One region of the Enterobacter sp. WI-ESBL-E8 genome, then DNA from elsewhere that is predicted to be linked to it. Evidence: predicted binding sites of a transcription regulator. Region 1 holds the regulator's gene; each other region holds the start of a gene.
The links. The regulator CRP, encoded in region 1, controls carbon source genes, mostly activating them, when cyclic AMP is high. The targets are predictions, from matches to a motif close to ATGTGANNNNNNTCACAT.
Positions count from the first base shown of each region.

Region 2: a site for CRP is predicted at 1,933-1,950, ahead of ldtB (L,D-transpeptidase). Genes of this name have one in related genera too.
Region 3: a site for CRP is predicted at 4,654-4,671, ahead of ACWHWP_RS01030 (PTS mannitol transporter subunit IICBA). Genes of this name have one in related genera too.

Region 1 covers NZ_JBRWXJ010000001.1:4,595,898-4,602,792, reverse strand. Annotated here, with positions in the region: gene argD (bifunctional acetylornithine/succinyldiaminopimelate transaminase) at 1-1,140, shown strand, start outside; gene ACWHWP_RS22010 (YccS/YhfK family putative transporter) at 1,137-3,224, opposite strand; gene crp (cAMP-activated global transcriptional regulator CRP) at 3,282-3,914, opposite strand; gene ACWHWP_RS22000 (OsmC family protein) at 4,226-4,630, shown strand; gene ACWHWP_RS21995 (phosphoribulokinase) at 4,710-5,579, opposite strand; gene ACWHWP_RS21990 (YheU family protein) at 5,610-5,828, opposite strand; gene ACWHWP_RS21985 (hydrolase) at 5,825-6,847, opposite strand.
Region 2 covers NZ_JBRWXJ010000001.1:1,499,997-1,506,891, reverse strand. Annotated here, with positions in the region: gene ACWHWP_RS07175 (TIM-barrel domain-containing protein) at 1-140, shown strand, start outside; gene ACWHWP_RS07170 (ABC-F family ATPase) at 232-1,827, opposite strand; gene ldtB (L,D-transpeptidase) at 2,050-2,970, shown strand; gene ACWHWP_RS07160 (glycosyltransferase) at 3,213-4,022, shown strand; gene ACWHWP_RS07155 (GntR family transcriptional regulator) at 4,031-4,747, opposite strand; gene ACWHWP_RS07150 (PTS sugar transporter subunit IIC) at 4,763-6,085, opposite strand; gene ACWHWP_RS07145 (glycoside hydrolase family 1 protein) at 6,137-6,895, opposite strand, start outside.
Region 3 covers NZ_JBRWXJ010000001.1:207,082-213,976, reverse strand. Annotated here, with positions in the region: gene selB (selenocysteine-specific translation elongation factor) at 1-498, opposite strand, end outside; gene selA (L-seryl-tRNA(Sec) selenium transferase) at 495-1,880, opposite strand; gene ACWHWP_RS01045 (glutathione S-transferase) at 1,984-2,592, opposite strand; gene ACWHWP_RS01040 (HlyD family secretion protein) at 2,683-3,819, opposite strand; gene ACWHWP_RS01035 (DUF3302 domain-containing protein) at 3,822-4,178, opposite strand; gene ACWHWP_RS01030 (PTS mannitol transporter subunit IICBA) at 4,812-6,719, shown strand; gene mtlD (mannitol-1-phosphate 5-dehydrogenase) at 6,818-6,895, shown strand, end outside.

The sequences.
Region 1 (6,895 bases):
CCGGTGAAGGGAAAAGGCAGCCGCGTCTGGGATCAGCAGGGTAAAGAGTACGTGGATTTCGCGGGCGGGATTGCGGTTACGGCGCTCGGTCATTGCCATCCTGCGCTGGTGGACGCGCTGAAAACCCAGGGCGAAACCCTGTGGCACACCAGCAACGTGTTCACCAACGAACCGGCGCTGCGTCTAGGCCGCAAGATCATTGATGCCACGTTTGCCGAGCGCGTGCTGTTTATGAACTCCGGCACCGAAGCCAACGAAACCGCCTTCAAGCTGGCGCGCTACTACGCCACCACGCGCCACAGTCCGTACAAAACCAAAATTATCGCTTTCCACAATGCCTTCCACGGGCGCTCCTTCTTTACCGTCTCCGTTGGCGGTCAGCCGAAGTATTCCGACGGTTTTGGCCCGAAACCGGCCGACATTGTCCACGTGCCGTTTAACGATCTGCATGCGGTGAAAGCGGTAATGGACGATCACACCTGCGCGGTGGTGGTGGAGCCTATTCAGGGCGAAGGCGGCGTGACGGCGGCCACGCCGGAATTCCTGAAAGGGCTGCGCGAACTGTGCGACGAGCATCAGGCGCTGCTGGTCTTTGATGAAGTTCAGTGCGGAATGGGCCGTACCGGGGATCTGTTTGCCTACATGCACTACGGCGTGACGCCGGATATTCTGACCAGCGCCAAAGCGCTCGGCGGCGGCTTCCCGGTGAGTGCAGTATTGACGACCCAGGATATCGCCTCCGCGTTCCACGTGGGCTCTCACGGCTCTACCTACGGCGGCAACCCGCTGGCGAGCGCTGTGGCGGGTGCCGCGTTTGATATTATCAACACGTCTGAGGTGTTGAACGGCGTGAACGCGAAGCGCGAGCTGTTCGTAAAACACCTGCAAAAGATTGACGACCAGTACGACGTGTTCAGCGAGATCCGCGGGATGGGGCTGCTGATTGGTGCCGAGCTGAAGCCGCAGTACAAAGGCCGCGCGCGCGATTTCCTGCACGCCGCCGCCCACGAAGGGGTGATGGTGCTGAACGCGGGTCCGGACGTGATGCGTTTTGCACCGTCGCTGGTGGTGGAAGACAAAGACATTGAAGACGGGTTAACCCGTTTTGCCGCTGCGGTCGCGAAGATCGTAAAAGGTTAATACGCCGTCCGCTTCAGCCTGCGGGTGAGCCAAATCCCGTGATGTGGACGCTGACGCCATGCCACCGACGAAATGGTGTGCATGGTGTTCAGATGCCCCAGAATGCGCTGTAAATGCTGCTCCAGGGTGCTCATGGGCCCGTGGGTTAACGTCTCCGGCGCTTCCAGAATGTTCGAATCTCCCGACTCGCCCGGCGAGTCATATTCCAGGCGCTGCTGACATCGCTGCAGCGCAATTTCACACGACTGCAGGTAACGTTGGGCCAGGTCTGGCGTCAGCATCGTGTGCTCGCGCGCCAGCGTTGTCATGGCGTTAATATGCTCGACGATAAACTGGCTGTGCGTCACCCAGAGCTTCATGTCCGCCAGATAGTGCGAGTTAAAGCCCGGCTCCTGCATCGCCTGGTTGAGCGAGTTAAACAGGGCGTTATGCGCCTGGTTGACCTTCATGCGCTGATAGGCCAGCGGGGAGGGCTGCGGGTCGTCGCTCAGGATCAATCGAATGGCCTGCTGGTCGGCCTCCAGCGCGTCGTGGGCGTTCTGCCTGAGCAGCCCGCTTTGCCACTGCGGCCACAGCCAGACCATGCCGCCAAAGGCAATCAGGCAGCCAATGAGGGTATCAATCAGCCTGGCGACAATAAACTGTTCACCATTGAGCGTGAGCAGCTGCAGGGTATACACCGCCGTCACCGTAAAGCCCACCATCGCCCAGCCGTAGTTTTTGCGGATAATCAGGTAGCTCACCAGCGTAATCGCTAACATCCCTGCCAGGGTATAACCTTCCGGCACGTGGAAGTGCAGCGTCACGCCCGCAATAATCAGCCCCGCCATCGTTCCGCCGGCCCGGTGCAGAATACGCACCCGCGTGGCGCCGTAGCCGTTCTGGGTGACAAACAGCACGGTCATTAAGATCCAGTAGGGTTTCGGCAGATGCAGCGCCATGCCCATCAGGCTGGCGGTACTGAGCATTACGCTGATCCTGGCGGCGTTACGCAGGGCGGATGATTTAAGAGAAAGATAGCTTCTGAGCGCGGGCAGTAGCGGCAGCCGCTTTTGCTTATCCGCCATCAGATCGCGGGGATAAAGCGGGCGCTGCGTGCGCAGCACGCGGGCGATGCGGCTGAAGTGCCAGGCGGCAAACTGGCCAACCGGGTTATCCGGATGCTGGCGTGCGATTTTCTCCAGCGCGCCGAGCTGTTTTTCCATGTTAAAGCGCGTGGGGTAGCGGTGGTAGAGAATATCGTCAGCCAGGACCCGCAGACGTGCCGATACGGTCTGCGCGTTCCAGCGGATCACCGCTTCGGCGTGGCTGCGCTCGACCAGCTTTTGTACCTCCTGCGGATGGTGAAGGCTAACGGAGATATGTTCCTGCAGATCGAGCCCGACCTGGAAGGTGCGCAGCAGCCGTTTGTATTCGTGGTTCTTGTTGGCGGCGAGCATGTGCAGCTGCTGATAGCACTGGCTTATCAAATCCACCACCTTTTGCTGGCGCGTCAGCAGAGGCGGCAAGGATTTTTCCGGATCGGTATGCTGGGTGAGCAGGGTATATTTGGCTTCGCAGTAATCCGCCAGCTGCACATAGAGCAGGCTCAGGGATTCGCGCAGCGGCTGTTCGCGCCACAGCCAGAACCAGAACCAGTTGAACAGCCCGTACCACAGCGTCCCCAGAGCGTAGATCAGCAGCGGCTCCCACACCGGCATATTCCCGGCGAGGCTCAGCGTGAAAATGGCCGCAATCAGCGAGGCGGGAAGCAGGCGGGCGTGCAGCGAGCTGATTTCGGCGGTGACGCCGAGGGTCATGGCCAGCACGGTCAGGATCAGCGGCAGCGGGATGTCCCGGGCAAGCAGAAGCTGTACGGCGAGGCTGCAGCCCGCAAACAGGCAGCCGCCAATAGTCAGACGTTTGAAAAAGCGCTTATGCGGCGTGTCCAGACCGGCGATGTTGCAGCAGGCGGGCACGAGAGAAAACAGCAGACCTTGCTGAAGATGTCCGAGGATCAAGCCCACGGCCACAGGAAGACACAACACCAGCGTTTGTCGCAGTGCGTAGTTAACTTCGGGGTGATAGATCAGCCTGCGCCACATGGGGAGTAGAGACAAAAACGGCGTGACACCCTGCGGTGACACGCCGTTTAAGCGGAATTAACGCGTTCCGTAGACCACGATGGTTTTACCGTGGGCGGAGATCAGGTTTTGATCTTCCAGCATTTTCAGGATACGGCCCACTGTCTCACGGGAACAACCGACGATCTGACCAATTTCCTGACGGGTAATTTTAATTTGCATGCCGTCCGGGTGGGTCATTGCGTCTGGCTGTTTCGCCAGGTTCAGCAGCGTTTGTGCAATACGGCCAGTTACGTCCAGGAAGGCGAGGTTACCCACTTTCTCAGAGGTGACCTGCAGACGGCGCGCCATCTGGGAAGAAAGACGCATCAGGATGTCAGGGTTAACCTGAATCAGCTGACGGAACTTCTTGTAAGAAATTTCAGCCACTTCACATGCTGTCTTTGCACGAACCCAGGCGCTACGTTCCTGGCCCTCTTCAAACAGGCCCAGTTCACCGATGAAATCGCCCTGGTTCAGATAAGAAAGGATCATCTCTTTCCCTTCTTCATCTTTGATCAGCACTGCCACCGAGCCTTTAACGATGTAATACAACGTTTCCGCTTTTTCACCCTGGTGAATCAGCGTGCTCTTCGATGGGTACTTATGAATGTGGCAATGAGACAAGAACCATTCGAGAGTCGGGTCTGTTTGCGGTTTGCCAAGCACCATGCGCTGTTATCCTCTGTTATAAGCTGTCACCAGAGTCATCAGATGCATCCGGACTCTGGGGTTGCAATCGAATTCTTACCCATACCCTGGGAAGTCGGCTACCGTAACGTTTCGCAGCCAGTAAAGTTTGATGTCCTCTGCATACACGTGTAACGTCAATGTATTACTGTAGCATCCTGAGTGTTTTAGCATAGCTTTCGCCGCGTGTCTCCTGGTGTCTCGCTTCAGCATGATGCAGGTCGCCTTCCATTGCGAGAAATGTAACGCACGCGTAATCTGTCACCAAAAATGCAACGTTGGAGTTCAAAAATATGCAAGCGCGCGTGAAGTGGGTTGAAGGTTTAACGTTCCTGGGCGAGTCCGCGTCAGGACACCAGATTTTGATGGATGGTAACTCCGGCGATAAAGCGCCAAGCCCAATGGAAATGGTGCTGATGGCGGCAGGCGGATGCAGCGCGATTGACGTGGTGTCGATTCTGCAAAAAGGCCGTCATGACGTGACGGATTGCGAGGTCAAACTCACCTCAGAGCGCCGGGAAGAGGCACCACGCCTGTTCACCCACATTAATCTTCACTTTGTTGTCACCGGTAAAGCGCTGAAAGACGCGGCGGTCTCACGCGCGGTGGACCTGTCTGCGGAGAAGTACTGCTCTGTGGCGTTAATGCTGGAGAAAGCGGTAAAAATTACCCATTCGTATGAAGTGATCGAGGCTTAATCTTTTGGCGGGTGGCGCTGCGCTTACCCGCCCTACGGATTGTAGGCCCGGTAAGCGCAGCGCCACCGGGCAAAAATGATTATGCGATCTGCTTCCCTTCCATCAGCCGCTCCACCAGCGGCGTCATGATAAGCTCCATTGCCAGTCCCATTTTTCCGCCCGGCACCACCAATGTATTCATGTGCGAAATAAACGAGCCCTGCAGCATCGCCAGCAGCCAGGGGTAATCGATGCCTTCAAGATTGCGGAAATGGATCACCACAAAGCTCTCATCCAGAGAAGGGATCGTTTTGGCGGCAAACGGGTTGGAGGTGTCCACCGTCGGCACGCGCTGGAAGTTAATGTGCGTGCGGGAGAATTGCGGCGTTAAGTAATTGATGTAGTCTTCCATTGAGCGAACGACGGAATCCATCACCGCCTCGCGCGAGTGGCCGCGCTCGCTCATGTCACGCGTCAGCTTCTGGATCCACTCCAGGTTAACGATAGGAACCACCCCGACCAGCAGATCCACGTGGCGCGCCACGTCGTGCTGGGGCGTGACCACGCCGCCGTGTAACCCTTCGTAGAACAGCACGTCGGTGGGTTCCGGCAGCGGCTGCCAGGGGGTAAAGGTGCCCGGTACCTGGTTCCAGGGCACGGCTTCGTCGTAAGTGTGCAGATACTTACGGGACTGCCCTGTGCCGCTCAGGCCATATTCGTGGAAGGTTTGCTCCAGCAGGCCGAAGTCATTGGCTTCCGGGCCGAAGTAGCTGATGTGTTTACCCAGATCGCGCGCCTTACGGATGGCCATGTCCATCTCAGGGCGCGTGTAGCGGTGAAAGCTGTCGCCTTCGACCTCCGCCGCACGGAGATTCAGCTGGGCGAAAATCTTGCGAAAGGCGAGGCTGGTGGTGGTGGTTCCCGCACCACTCGACCCCGTAACGGCAATAACCGGATGTCTGGCAGACATAGCAACTCCCTGACTGAAATGGGTGGAAGATCAGCCGTGAAACGCGTTGCGGGGCATGATATTGACCGTCTCATGCAGTTCTGACCACACCAGCACCACGTCGCCGCTTTTCAGCTGGCGCTTTACATCGTTGACCTTTTGCTCAAGCGAGCGTTCTTGTTCACCATAATCGGTGCCTTCGCGTAATACAAAGCTTTCAATCAGATTATCGAGCGTTTCGGGAGCCAGATCCTGCCAGGGAATAATCATTTTGCACCGTCCAGATAAGGGGTTAGCCAGTCAGGAATACGCGTCTCAAGCCACATTTTCGGGCGGCGCAGCGTGCCGCCGATAAACCCAACGTGGCCACCGTGCTCCGTCAGCTGATAGTGAACGTTGTCGGGCAGGAATTCCTGAGCGGGGATCGAGTGATGATCCATAAAAGGGTCATCTTTGGCATGAATGATAAGCGTCGGCTGCGTGATCTTGCTGAGCAGCGGCATGGCGCTGCACTGACGATAGTAGTCAATCGCATCGGCGAAGCCGTGGATTTTCGCGGTGATCAGATCGTCGAACTCTCGAATACGGCGCACCTTTTTCAGCTGGCGCAGGCTCACCGGAAGGGTATCAGGATAGGCCTTCAGTTTACGCGCCGCGTTGGCTTTCAGCAGGTTGAGCAGGTAGCGCTGATAGACGCGGGAAAAGCCTTTCTCCATGTGGTAGCTGCACTGCTCCAGCATAAACGGCGCGGAGACAATCACCGCGGCATCCAGCGGTACGCTTTCGCCCTCTTTCGCCAGCAGGCAGGCTAGCATATTTCCGCCCAGCGAGTAGCCCACGGCAGCGGTGGGCACGGTGCCAAAGTTTTCCCGCAGCCAGTGTAAAAACCACGTTCCGTCTTCGGTTTCACCCGAGTGATAGATGCGTTTCTGACGATTGGGTTCGCCGCTGCAGCCGCGAAAATGCATCACCACGCCGAGCCAGCCGCGCGCTTTTGCCGCCTCAATTAACCCATGCGCATAGGGGCTGTGCAGGCTGCCTTCCAGGCCGTGAAAGACCACCAGGCGCGGCTTATGGCGGGCCTGCTCCGGCGCTTCGCTCCAGGCGAGATCCAGAAAGTCACCGTCTGGCAGATCAAGTCGCTGCCAGTGCGGGGTGAACTGAACCTTGCGGCGGATCAGTCGCGGCAGCATGGTCTGCAAATGCCGATTGGCGACGCCGCGCATAGGCACGAACTCAGTGCTGTCTTCGGCTGCAATGTCGAAGTCTGATGGAATGATTTGGGTCATAAGCGCGATGCTGATTCTTGTCGGAAATTAACGATACTTTCCGAATTG
Region 2 (6,895 bases), 3.1 Mb from region 1:
ACGGCGCAACCATTAACCTGAAGGTCAACGCGCGCGGGGATTATCGTCCGGCGTGGAAAGTGCTGAAGGTGTCGTTACCGGCGGGGGAAAAACGTAAGCTGCTGGTGAATGGGATTGAAGGGAGCGAGTGGGTGCTGTAGTGCGGCCTGATGCCCTCACCCTAACCCTCTCCCACGGGGAGAGGGAACAGAACGTAGGCCGGGTAAGGCGAAGCCGCCACCCGGCTTTTTTTTAGTTCTCGATACCTTTGCTGCGCAGGTAGTCTTCGTAGTTTCCGGTGAAGTCCACCACGCGCTCTGGCGTAATTTCAATTACGCGGGTCGCCAGCGAGCTGACGAACTCACGGTCGTGAGAGACGAAGATCAGGGTACCCTGATACATCTCCAGCGCCATGTTCAGCGATTCAATGGATTCCATATCCAGGTGGTTAGTCGGTTCGTCCATCACCAGGATGTTTGGTTTTTCCATCATCAGCTTGCCGAACAGCATGCGGCCTTTTTCACCACCGGAGAGTACTTTAGCTGGCTTTTTGATGTCGTCCTGGCTGAACAGCAGACGGCCCAGGATGCTGCGCACCGCCTGCTCGTCGTCGCCTTCCTGCTTCCACTGGCTCATCCAGTCGAACACCGTCAGATCGTTTTCGAACTCATACTCGTGATCCTGCGCGTAGTAACCGATCTGCGCGTTTTCAGACCACTTCACGGTGCCGTTGTCCGGCTGCAGTTCGCCCACCAGGGTTTTCAGCATGGTGGATTTACCCACGCCGTTGGCGCCCAGAATGGCAATCTTCTCGCCCACTTCCAGCAGCAGGTTGAATTTTTTAAACAGCGGGCCGTTCTCAAAACCTTTTGCCAGGGCTTCCACTTCCAGCGCGTTACGGAACAGTTTCTTGTCCTGCTCGAAGCGGATGAACGGGTTCTGACGGCTGGAGGCTTTAACTTCGTCGAGCTTGATTTTGTCGATCTGACGCGCACGCGAGGTCGCCTGACGCGATTTAGAGGCGTTGGCGCTGAAGCGGCTGACGAAGGACTGCAGGTCAGCAATCTGTGCTTTCTTCTTGGCGTTGTCGGCCAGCAGACGCTCGCGCGCCTGGGTGGCCGCCGTCATGTATTCGTCGTAGTTGCCCGGGTAAACGCGCAGCTCGCCGTAGTCCAGATCCGCCATGTGCGTACAGACCATGTTCAGGAAGTGACGGTCGTGCGAAATGATGATCATGGTGCTGTCGCGATCGTTCAACGTCTGCTCCAGCCAGCGGATGGTGTCGATGTCCAGGTTGTTCGTCGGTTCATCGAGCAGCAGAATGTCCGGGTTAGAGAACAGCGCCTGCGCCAGCAGGACACGCAGCTTCCAGCCTGGCGCAACTTCGCTCATCGGGCCGTAATGCTGTTCAACGGGAATGCCTACGCCCAGCAGCAGCTCGCCCGCGCGCGCTTCCGCAGAGTAACCGTCCATCTCGCCGTACTGCGTTTCCAGATCGGCCACTTTATAGCCGTCTTCTTCGCTCATTTCAGCCAGGGCGTAAATGCGATCGCGCTCCTGCTTCACTTCCCACAGCTCCGCGTGCCCCATGATCACCGTATCAAGTACGGTGAATTCTTCGAAGGCGAACTGATCCTGACGCAGCTTACCGATGCGCTCGTTAGGATCGAGCGAAACGTTGCCGAGCGTCGGCTCCAGGTCACCGCCGAGGATCTTCATAAAGGTGGATTTACCGCTACCGTTGGCACCAATGAGGCCGTAACGGTTGCCGCCGCCAAATTTGACGGAAATGTTTTCGAACAGCGGCTTACTGCCAAACTGCATAGTGACGTTGCTGGTAACTAACACGGGGAGATTCCTGCGAAAAGTGTGATAAACACGGCATTATGCCACAATTCCGAATTGAGATCCCGTGTTGCGGCAATCCACTAAACTTTAACAAAATCGAAAAAAATGTGATTTCGTACACATCTGAATTCCCTGTTAGCGGGAATGCACATATAATGCGCTCCCATCACAGATTCAGACTTATCAACTCATCGCCTGAATGGCTTAGATACCTCGCACAACATGAACATGAAATTAACAACGCTTTTTGCGGCGGCGTTAGCCGTAGTAGGTTTTTGTAAGACCGCTTCTGCGGTGACGTATCCGCTGCCGACCGACGGTAGCCGTCTGGTGGGACAAAACCAGGTGGTCACCGTTCCGGAAGGTAACTCTCAGCCACTCGAGTATTTCGCTGCGCAGTACCAGCTGGGCCTGTCTAACATGCTGGAAGCGAACCCGGGCGTAGACCCGTATCTGCCGAAAGCGGGTACCGTGCTGAATATTCCTCAGCAGCTGATCCTGCCGGATACCGTTCACGAAGGTATCGTGATTAACAGCGCGGAAATGCGTCTGTATTACTATCCGAAAGGCACCAACACCGTTATCGTGCTGCCAATCGGTATCGGCCAGTTGGGTAAAGACACCCCAATGAACTGGACCACCAAAGTTGAGCGTAAGAAAGCGGGCCCAACCTGGACGCCGACGGCCAAAATGCACGCGGAATACATCGCTGCAGGCGAACCGCTGCCAGCCGTTGTGCCGGCAGGCCCGGATAACCCAATGGGTCTGTACGCGCTCTACATTGGCCGCCTGTACGCCATTCACGGTACTAACGCCAACTTCGGTATCGGCCTGCGCGTGAGCCACGGCTGCGTGCGTCTGCGTAACGAAGACATCAAGTTCCTGTTCGAAAACGTGCCGGTCGGTACGCGTGTGCAGTTCATCAACGAACCGGTGAAAGCGACGTCTGAGCCAGACGGCAGCCGCTACATCGAAGTGCACAACCCGCTGTCTACCAGCGAAGATCAGATCAACAACAACGAAGTCGTACCAGTTACGCTGAACAGCGCGGTGCAGGCTGTAACCTCTCAGCCAGACGTGGAAACGGCGATTATCGATCAGGCTGTGCAGAACCGCTCCGGTATGCCGGTGCGTTTGAACTGATCAATCTCAAGCACTAAAGTATCTTATAAGACCCCAAATCATCGGGGTCTTATTACTCCGCAATACCCACCACGCTCATCCTTTCGGAACAGCAATTAATGCTGTAAGTCCCATTCTTGCCATTTTCTGCTAAGTTAGCGGGGTTACATCTAATCCTCTAAGTGTTATGATGCGCCTACCTATAAAATCAGTATTATCTGTATTTATAGGGTCTTTTTATTTCCTGGAGCACACTTAGTTCGATGATCAGCATTAACTTAACAACAACAAAATCGCGCCTTTATCTCTGTTCGCAAACAGTGTGGTCACTGGCGAACCAGAGTAAGAAGGTCGATCAAATTGTTGTGTGGGTCTCCAGCACACCTTATCTCAGTGACGAAGGCATCACTGACGAGCCTGAATGGGTGCAGAAAATTCGCCAGACGGGTACAAACCTGATTTTTAAATGGGTTAAAAATACCGGGCCTTATCGTAAATTGTTTCCGGCGCTACAAGCTGCAACCGAAGACGACATTCTGATTTATGCCGACGATGACGCCATTTATAATGAAATCTGGGCAGAAACCCTGCTGGATGATTTTTACCGTCACAATCAGGAATATGTGGTTGCTGCGCGCGTGCGTGAAACAGTAAAGAAGAAGAAAGAACTTCTTGATACCTATCGTAATTTTCCTCTTATCACCGTGCCAAAAGTTGTTGAGCAAAACTATATCATCACCGGTCTCGGTGGCGTTGTGCTCAAGAAAAATATGATTCCGGAGTATTTCCATTTTAACGAGGATTTTATTAAGGTCTGTCCTCGCGCAGATGATATTTGGATCAGCAAACTGATTCAGCTCACCAAAACACCAGTTTATGTTTCTGCACAGAGTATTCGTTTTGTTCATGAGATAATCCATGACTATGGATTATCTCGCGACAATACCAGCAAAATAAAACGCTCCTGGCTTCAAAAAATCCGCTTTACATTGAAGCCTGGTCAAATCCAGCATCTGTGTCAGAACGATCTTTACATAAAAGACACGGACAGCTATTTCGAGTCGTGCGCCTGAAAACCTGATTATCCGTTATTCACGATAACGATCCCGCCGTGGTCGTAACGATAGTGACAGTGCGCATACTCCAGCGGTGTGCCATCCTCCAGATAGATCACCTGCTCGACCTCCAGCACCGGGTCGCTCTCTGCACAGACCAGATGCTGCATGTCCAGCGCACTCGGCTTTAATGCCCGCACCACCCGGTACGACCCCATAATTTTCAGCCCCAGCGTCTCCTGGAGATACTGGAACACCGAACCTTCAAGATGGCTTTTCGTCAGCCCGGGCACCAGATTCATCGGCATTACCGTTGAATCAAGCGACATGGGTTCACCGTTGAGCAAACGCAGACGGATAAAGTCATACACGGGCGCATCGGCGTTAATCATCAGCGACGCCTGTTCTTTCTCGTTCGGGAAGCGCAGCTCAAAATGGACCACCTGGCTGGTTACCTTACCCAGGTGTTCCCAGGTTTTAGTGGCGCCAAAGTAGTCGCTGCCGGAAAGATCCCACTGCGAGAGCTGGAGAAAATTTTTGCGGATGAACGTCCCCTGCCCCTGGCGGGTGTAGACCAGGCCTTCGACGATCAGCTGGCGCATGGCCTGCTGAATGGTCATCCGGCTGGAGTTGAACTCCGCCGCCAGCGCAAACTGGTCCGGCAGCGGTTCGTTGGCGGCGTACTGCTGGCTGATGATGCGTTTCTTAATTTCCCGCGCTATGGTGATGTACTTCGCCGCCATCGTCCTTCCTTCTAGTTAGTTTTCTATCCCGCTGTTTTTTAACGCCACTCTCTCGGCAATCTTGAGGAAAGGCAGGTAGAAGAATACACCAAATACGATGATTGCCAACTGCACCACCACCGCCCGCCAGTCCCCCGCCGTGGCCAGCCAGGCGCTCAGAATTGGCGGCGTGGTCCACGGGATCATTACCACGCAGCGCGACATTAACCCCAGCGTGGTACAGAGCCAGGCGAAGTAAATGCCGATGGCGGGCAGCAGCACGAACGGGATCATCAGCGGCAGGTTAAACACAATCGGCAGGCCGAAGATCACCGGCTCGTTGATGTTGAATAAGCCCGGTGCCAGCGACAGACGCGCCACCTGCTTCGCCGACTTTTGTCGGGAAAAGATAAAGATGGCGATCAGCAGCGAGATAGTGCTGCCCGTGCCGCCCACCATGCCAAACGTCGGCACGAAGATGTTGTTGATGATGTGCGGGATCGGCTGGCCGTTGGCAAAGGCCAGCATGTTCTCGTTGGTGTTAATCAGCAGGAACGGCTCCAGCACCACGCTGTTCACCACCGACTGGTGAATACCCAGCGTGAACAGGAAGTTACCAAAGCTGTAGATGAAAATCGTCCCCGGCAGGCTGGTGTTGATCAGCCGCAGGGGCTGCTGGATAAAGGTCGTAATAAGATGGATCAGGTCCGTATGCAGCACGTTTGCCAGTATGGCCGCAAGCACCGCAAACAGGGAGAGCGTGAGAATGGTCGGGATCAGCGCGGTAAAGGATTTGCTCACCGCCGGCGGCACGTTTTCCCCGAGGGAAATGTGCAACGCCTTCAGCCGCGAAATGGCGATAAACACTTCCGTGGAGAGCAGGCCAATCAGCACGCCGGCAAAAATCCCGGTGGAGCCAATATTGGCGAACGTCAGCACCTGGGTGACGTTCACCGCGGTATTGCCGCCGACGGGCGTAACCTGAAGGCGCATCGGCATCATGATAATAAAGCTACTGACGGCGATAACCACTGCCGAGACCGGATTGTCGAAATCTTTGTTGCGCGCCAGCGACCAGGCAATCATCGGCGCCAGCAGCAGCGCGGCGATGTTCAGCGTCCCGTTGATAATCGCCTCGCCCCACACCTTGAAGTGCGCGAGCGTGTCGCCGTCAAAAATCCACGGGAATACCACGTTGTTCACCAGCACCGCCAGACCGGCGAGGATGAAAATCGGCATCACCGTGGCGAAGGCGTCGCGCAGGGAGCGCAGGTGCACCTGGTTTGCCAGGCGCGCCGAGAACTCTACAAATTTGTCGACAAAGGACTGCATATGCGGTGTTATTTTTGTTTCAGACATAGCGGATAGTTCCCATCAATCAGTCACAAAAACGGCCCGGCAGCGTACGGCTTACATCTCGCGTCCGTTGGTATGGATAACCTTTTTTAACCACGCGTAGCTCTTCTTCGGCACGCGCTTCAGGTCTTTCAGGTCGTGGTTTTCACGGTTGACATAGACCACGCCGTAGCGTTTACGCATGTCGCCCTGGGAGCTAAGAATGTCGATCAGGCCCCAGCCGAGGTAGCCGATCACCTCTGCTCCGTCTTCGAACATTGCCGCTTTCATCGCCTCGATATGCGCCCGGTGGTAGTCAATGCGGTAGGTATCCTCAATCGGGTTTATACCGTCCCAGGACTCAATCACCCCAATGCCGTTTTCGATCGGGAATACCGGCAGGCGCCAGTCGTTGGCGTAGCGGGTAATGATGGTGCGAAAACCGAGCGGATCGATCTGCCAGTTCCACTCGGTGGCCTTCAGGTACGGGTTATTTTTCTCGCCGTGCAGCAGGTAATAATTCACCGGCGTGCCCTCCGGGATCGCATCGCTGTCCAGCGTTTTACTGGCGTAATAGCTGAAGGCCATATAGTCGTTCTTTGTACGGGCGAACAGCGCCAGGTCCTCAGCGCGGTAGATATCGCCAAAACCTTCCTGCTCCACCACCGCCATCACCGCCGGGCTGTAGCCCTGCCCGGCAAAGACGCGCAGCAGGTTCTGGTTGAGGAACTCGTCGTACTGCTGGGCGCAGAAGATATCGCGCGGTTTGCAGGTAGCCGGGTAAATCAGCTGGTGCGCCAGCATGCCGCCCATCAGCTGGCCCGGTTTAGTCTG
Region 3 (6,895 bases), 4.4 Mb from region 1:
TGATGAAAGCTGCTGTAAATGGTGGCGAAGTTCGTCGATACCTCGCCCTTCTGTCGCCACGGTGACAAAAAGCGTAGCATCGGCAAAGCCATATTCCCGCAAGGTTGCCTGTACCGTTTCGCGCACCTCGCTGACGCGCGCGTCATCCACGCGATCGGCTTTGGTTAGCGCCACGGTCAGCTGCGGGTTGCCGGTCAGCTGCAGGATCGCAAGATGCTCGCGGGTTTGCGCCATGACGCCATCATCACAGGCCACCACCAGCAGGGCATGATCGATTCCGCCCACACCCGCCAGCATGTTGGACAGAAACTTTTCATGCCCCGGTACATCAATAAAACCCAGAACGCGGCCATCGGGCTGGGGCCAGTAGGCATAGCCCAGATCGATGGTCATGCCGCGCTTTTTTTCTTCCGGCAGGCGGTCGGCGTTTACGCCGGTAATCGCCTGCAGCAACGTGGTTTTTCCGTGGTCGACGTGACCGGCGGTGGCAATAATCATTTCAACAACATCTCCAGAAATCGCTCTTCATCTTCAAGGCAGCGCAGATCCAGCCACATTCGGCCGTCGTAAATCCGCCCGATAACCGGCGTCGGCAGACCACGCCAGCGTGACGACAGGGCATCAAGGCGGCTGCCGCGCCCGTCGCGCGGGGTGAACGTAAGCGCCTCGCTCGGCAGCCTGTCCACCGGCAGCGAACCGCTGCCAATCTGCGACTGGCAAGGTTCAATGCGCACGTCAAAATCGGGGTAATGCGGGGCTACGTGCGGCAGCAGTAACTCGGCTTGGGCGCGAATCGAGGCGGCATCGCGGGTTAACAGGCGCAGCGTGGGCAGGCTCTCGGCCAGCTTCTCCGGATGCAGATAGATACGCAGCGTCGCGTCCAGCGCGGCAAGGGTCATTTTATCGGCACGCAGGGCGCGCTTGAGCGGGTGCTGCTGCAGCTTCGCAATCAGCTCGCGCTTGCCTACGATAATCCCGGCCTGCGGCCCGCCCAGCAGTTTGTCGCCGGAAAAGCTCACCAGGCTGACGCCCGCCGCAATCATCTCTTGCGGCATCGGCTCTTTTGGCAGCCCGTAAAGGCTCAAATCGACCAGCGAACCGCTGCCGAGATCGGCAATCACCGGTACATTAAGCTCGCGCCCAATCGCCGCCAGCTCGGCCTCTTCAACCGTTTTGGTGAAGCCTTCAATATGGTAATTGCTGGTGTGGACCTTCATCAGCAGGGCGGTATTTTCATTCACCGCCGCGCGATAATCTTTCGCATGCGTACGGTTAGTGGTGCCCACTTCATGCAGCGTGCAGCCCGCCTGGCGCATCACGTCCGGGATGCGAAACGCCCCGCCAATCTCCACCAGCTCGCCGCGGGAAACCACCACCTCTTTGCCGCTAGCGGTAGCCGCCAGCATCAGCAGCACTGCCGCAGCGTTGTTATTTACAATGCAGGCATCTTCCGCGCCGGTCAGCTGGCACAGCAGCTCCGCCAGCGCGCGATCGCGGTGCCCGCGCCCGGCACCGTCCAGATCGTACTCCAGCGTCACAGGCGAGCGCATGGCCTGCCCGACCGCCGCGATAGCCTCTTCCGCCTGCTGCGCGCGGCCCAGGTTGGTATGCAGGACGGTTCCCGTCAGGTTAATCACCTGGCGTAACGCGCTTTGCGCTTTCTCACCCAGCCGGTGCTCAACTTCCTGCTCCCACGCTGCGCACCAGTCGGGCAAAGCGTTTTCTGACTGAATCGCGCATCGGGCTTCGTCCTGAAGCAGACGTAGCATCTCAACCGTCGCGGTATGACCGAAACGCTCAACGGCAGCATGAATGCGGGGCTCGCGAAGGAGACGGTCGGTCGCGGGGATCTGGCTGTACAGCGAATGATGAGTAGTCATGAAAGCGCCTGGCGAGTAAATATCTTCCCCCCTCCCGACGGGAGAGGGAGTTAACATGTAGAGAGATTGTACCGCCTCCCGCAGCGAAGTGTTATAACCCGCATCAAGCCTTTGGCGGTTCTGTACGGGCAAAGCTCTCGCGGCTAAATAGCGTGTCGGCAAGTTTTACCAGCAGCGGACGATCAACGCACCAGCCGGGGGAAACGCGGCGGAAGTTGAGATAGCCAATAGCGCAGGCGATGGCGATCGTCGCCAGGTTCAGGTCGTCGGTTTGGATCTTTCCGTCCCGGATAAGCTGTTCGCACCGGTCCAGGCTGCGGCTGATTTTTTCCCGCTGGCGCAGCAGTTCGTTTTCTGACTGCTGGGCGGCGGGCCTTGCCTGTTCGCGCACCGAGGTGAGAGCCGCATCCATAATGCCATCGGCCAGGGCTTCAATTTGCTTCACCGCCAGCGCCGCTTTGGGGTCAGCCGGAAGCATTGCCGGGGCAACGCCCAGCAGCTCGATATACTCCGCAATAATCGGGGAATCGAACCAATATTCACCCTCGTCCGTCACCAGCGCCGGGACTTTCCCCAGCGGGTTGTACTGCGCGACGCCGTTTTCGGCGTTGTAAGGCTGTTCATTGATGAATTCAAATTCAATCCCTTTCTCCAGCAGGAGAATTGAGATCTTTCGCACGAAGGGACTGGTATAGCTACCGATGAGTTTCATTGCCTGATCCTTGATGCCGGAAAAAAGTCAGTATGGATCAAGCGATGAAAAAAGGGCAGGTATGCGCGTCGCATTCCTGCCCTGGAGGGATTAGTGATCGAGATAGAGGTAGTGCATCCAGCTGGTCATACGCAGCAACACTTTACGCATGACCGACACGTGGGCGAAATGGTCCGAATAGACGGCCACCTGGGCGTAAATACCGTCTGGCAGCGCATCGACGTCGGCGTTAGGCTCCAGCTCAATCAGCGCCTGTACGCCATCAGTACCCGGCACGACCGTCAGTGCCTGCAGCGCACCCTGTGCCTGATACGACCCGCCTGGCACCACCGGCAGAACGCTGGTGAGCTTGCCGGTGAACACCTGGCCCGGCAGCGCGTTGAACACCACTTCCGCTTCATCGCCCGGCTTCAGGCGCAGCAGCGAGTTCTGACGGAACTGAGCCACGATCTGGCGCTTCTGCTCAGGAATAAAGACCATCACCGGACGCAGGGGCAGCGCGGCGGCATAGGTCCCCGGACGAATCAGCACCTGGGTGATATAGCCATTGCTGGGCGCACGCACCACGGTCTGATCCAGGTTGTATTTGGCTTCAGCAAGCTGGGCGCGCAGGGAGGCAATCTGCGACTGTTCGCCGTTCACCATGCTGTCTAACTGGCTTTGAATCTGCACCTGTTCAGCAACGGAGCCTTTCACCAGCGCATCCTGTGCCAGGTAATTCTGCCGCGCGTTGTCGATATCGCTTTCAGAGAACGGATTCACCTTCGCCTGGCTGCCTTTCAGGTAGCGCTGATAATCTTTGTACAGGCGATCGCGCTCGGCGGAGACGCGCGTGGTATTGGCGACGGCTTCCACCAGCTGCGCTTTCAGATTATCGATGTTGTGCGTCGCGGTCACCAGGTCGGCCTGGAGTCTGTCGACGCGCGCCTGGTAGCGGCCTGGATCCAATTTAAATAACACTTCGCCTTTTTTAATGAGCTGGTTATTTTTATCGGTCACTTCACTGACCACGCCAGTCACCTGCGGCGTAATCGGAATAGAAATAACCGCTTTTTGCGCCGTAAAGGTATACGGGTGGTTATAGTTCATGAGCAGAATAAGTCCGGCAACAATAAACACGCCGCCTAAAGTCGCGGTGGCAAGCGTCCACTGGTTTACCGGAATACGGAATATTTTAAAAATCACCCAGGCAAATGCCACATAGGTCAAAATAATCAACAGATCCATGATTAGCGCTCCAGCGTGTTCTTATCAGCAGCTGGCTGTGCTGCCGCCAGCTTTTGTTCGAGTTCCGCCACGCGTTTGGCGAGCGCATCCATGCCCGGAACCTCGTCAGGCTTTGTGATGTGGTTCTGCATGCCCCAGCCGCGGTCTTCACGGTACAGCGTGGCCCAAATCCACAGGAACGGCCAGATGGCATGGAGCGTAAACAGGCTAATCCACCCTGCCGTATGAATCGCATCGGCATGTGGGTGGTTACGCTTTTTGGCCATATTGTAAGGGATGTCATGAATGGCGATGATTCCGTAAAAAAGAACCAGAAATACAAAAATCAATACGCCCAGCGCGAAATAGTTGAGAAACATATTCTCCTCACTTAAACAACGTCAACTCATTAAATTAATAAAACGGTACGCAACCTAATTAATTTTTATAAACACAGGGAGGTGCTTATTATTTCCAGAGCCGGGGAGTATGGGTTTTTATAATATCTCCATGCAAGTTTATAAGCGTGTCAAAATATATCCTGAATAATAATAGACTTAACCTTACAATATGAGCGTAATCCACCTTTTAGCTTTTCGCCATACCACACATCAAAAGTGGTTTTTTAGCTTTACGTGTCGCGCTTTGCCATCCTGATGCCGATCGCAGTCAGAGAAATCTGCATAAAAATATTTTGTGAAATCAGTCACAATCCAGAAACAAACACACGAAAGCAAAATGTGATGTCAATCACAGAAAGGGGTGTTTTTTGCGTCATTTTTCGCCATCGTCTTTTTTTTGCGCACCATTTTTGTGATTCAGATCACCTCATTGAATGCCTCACCCCCTATCTTTACGTGATGTACATCACACAAATTTTCGCTATCTGGACAGTTGAACGATTCAGTGCCAGATTTCACAGCATCAGAACAGGGCCCGGCTACCTCTGCCGCCGCACATTAACGATAAACCTCGGGCCGCAAGCCTAAGCAAAACAGAAGAAGGGGTGTTTTATGTCATCCGATTTCAAGATCAAAGTTCAAAGCTTTGGTCGTTTCCTCAGCAACATGGTGATGCCAAATATCGGCGCGTTTATCGCGTGGGGTATCATCACCGCATTGTTCATTCCGACAGGGTGGTTGCCTAACGAAACGCTGGCGAAACTCGTTGGCCCAATGATTACCTATCTCCTGCCGCTGCTCATCGGTTTTACCGGTGGTCGTCTGGTGGGCGGTGACCGTGGTGGCGTTGTGGGTGCCATCACCACGATGGGGGTTATCGTCGGTGCGGATATGCCGATGTTCCTCGGTGCGATGATTGCCGGTCCTTTGGGCGGCTGGGCGATCAAGAAATTCGACGTCTGGGTTGACGGTAAGATCAAATCCGGCTTCGAAATGCTGGTGAACAACTTCTCTGCGGGCATCATCGGGATGATCCTCGCGATTCTGGCGTTCCTCGGTATTGGCCCTGCGGTTGAAGTGCTGTCCAAAATTCTGGCGGCAGGCGTTAACTTTATGGTGGCGCACGACATGCTGCCGCTGGCGTCTATCTTCGTTGAACCGGCGAAAATCCTGTTCCTGAACAACGCCATTAACCACGGCATCTTCTCGCCGCTGGGTATTCAGCAGTCTCACGATCTCGGCAAGTCCATCTTCTTCCTGATTGAAGCGAACCCGGGTCCGGGTATGGGCGTTCTGCTGGCGTACATGTTCTTTGGCCGCGGCAGCGCGAAGCAGTCTGCTGGCGGCGCGGCTATCATCCACTTCCTGGGCGGTATCCACGAAATTTACTTCCCGTACGTGCTGATGAACCCGCGTCTGATCCTGGCCGTTATCCTCGGCGGTATGACCGGCGTGTTCACCCTGAGCGTGCTGGGCGGCGGTCTGGTTTCTCCTGCTTCTCCGGGTTCTATCCTGGCGGTGCTGGCGATGACGCCAAAAGGGGCTTACTTCGCGAACATTGCGGCCATCTGTGCGGCCATGGCCGTCTCCTTCGTGGTCTCTTCCATCCTGCTGAAAACCAGCAAAGTGAAAGAAGACGACGATATCGAAGCGGCAACCCGTCGTATGCACGACATGAAAGCGGAATCCAAAGGCGCTACCCCGCTGGCCGCTGGCGATGTCTCTAACGACCTGAGCCACGTGCGTAAAATCATCGTTGCCTGTGACGCCGGTATGGGTTCCAGCGCAATGGGTGCAGGCGTGCTGCGTAAGAAAGTGCAGGATGCGGGCCTGACTAACATTTCCGTGACCAACAGCGCCATTAACAGCCTGCCGCCGGATGTTGACCTTGTCATCACGCACCGCGACCTGACCGAACGCGCCATGCGCCAGGTACCGCAGGCGCAGCACATCTCGCTGACCAACTTCCTCGACAGCGGCCTGTACACCAGCCTGACCGAACGTCTGGTTGCCGCGCAGCGTCATGAAGATAACGAAGTGAAAGTGCGCTCCAGCCTGCAGGACAGCTTTGACGAGAGCAACGCTCACCTGTTCAAACTGGGTGCGGAGAACATCTTCCTCGGCCGCACTGCGGCGACCAAAGAAGAAGCGATTCGCTTTGCCGGTGAGCAGTTGGTAAAAGGCGGCTACGTTCAGCCTGAATACGTCGACGCGATGCTGGAACGCGAAAAACTGACGCCAACCTACCTGGGCGAATCCATCGCGGTGCCGCACGGTACGGTTGAAGCGAAAGATCGCGTCCTGAAGACCGGCGTCGTATTCTGTCAGTACCCGCAGGGCGTGCGCTTCGGTGAAGAAGAAGACGACATCGCCCGCCTGGTGATTGGTATCGCCGCTCGCAACAACGAGCACATTCAGGTGATTACCAGCCTGACCAACGCGCTGGATGATGAGTCTGTCATTGAGCGTTTGGCCAATACCACCAGCGTGGAAGAAGTGCTGGCTCTGCTGAACAAATAAGTTCTCTTCCCTCTCCCCTCCGGGGAGAGGGCTAGGGTGAGGGGAAACGTTCCTCACCCCAGCCCTCTCGGGTAAAAACATTGATGAAGGTTAACACTATGAAAGCATTACATTTTGGCGCAGGTAATATCGGTCGTGGTTTTATCGGTAAACTGCTGGCAGACGCGGGCATTACG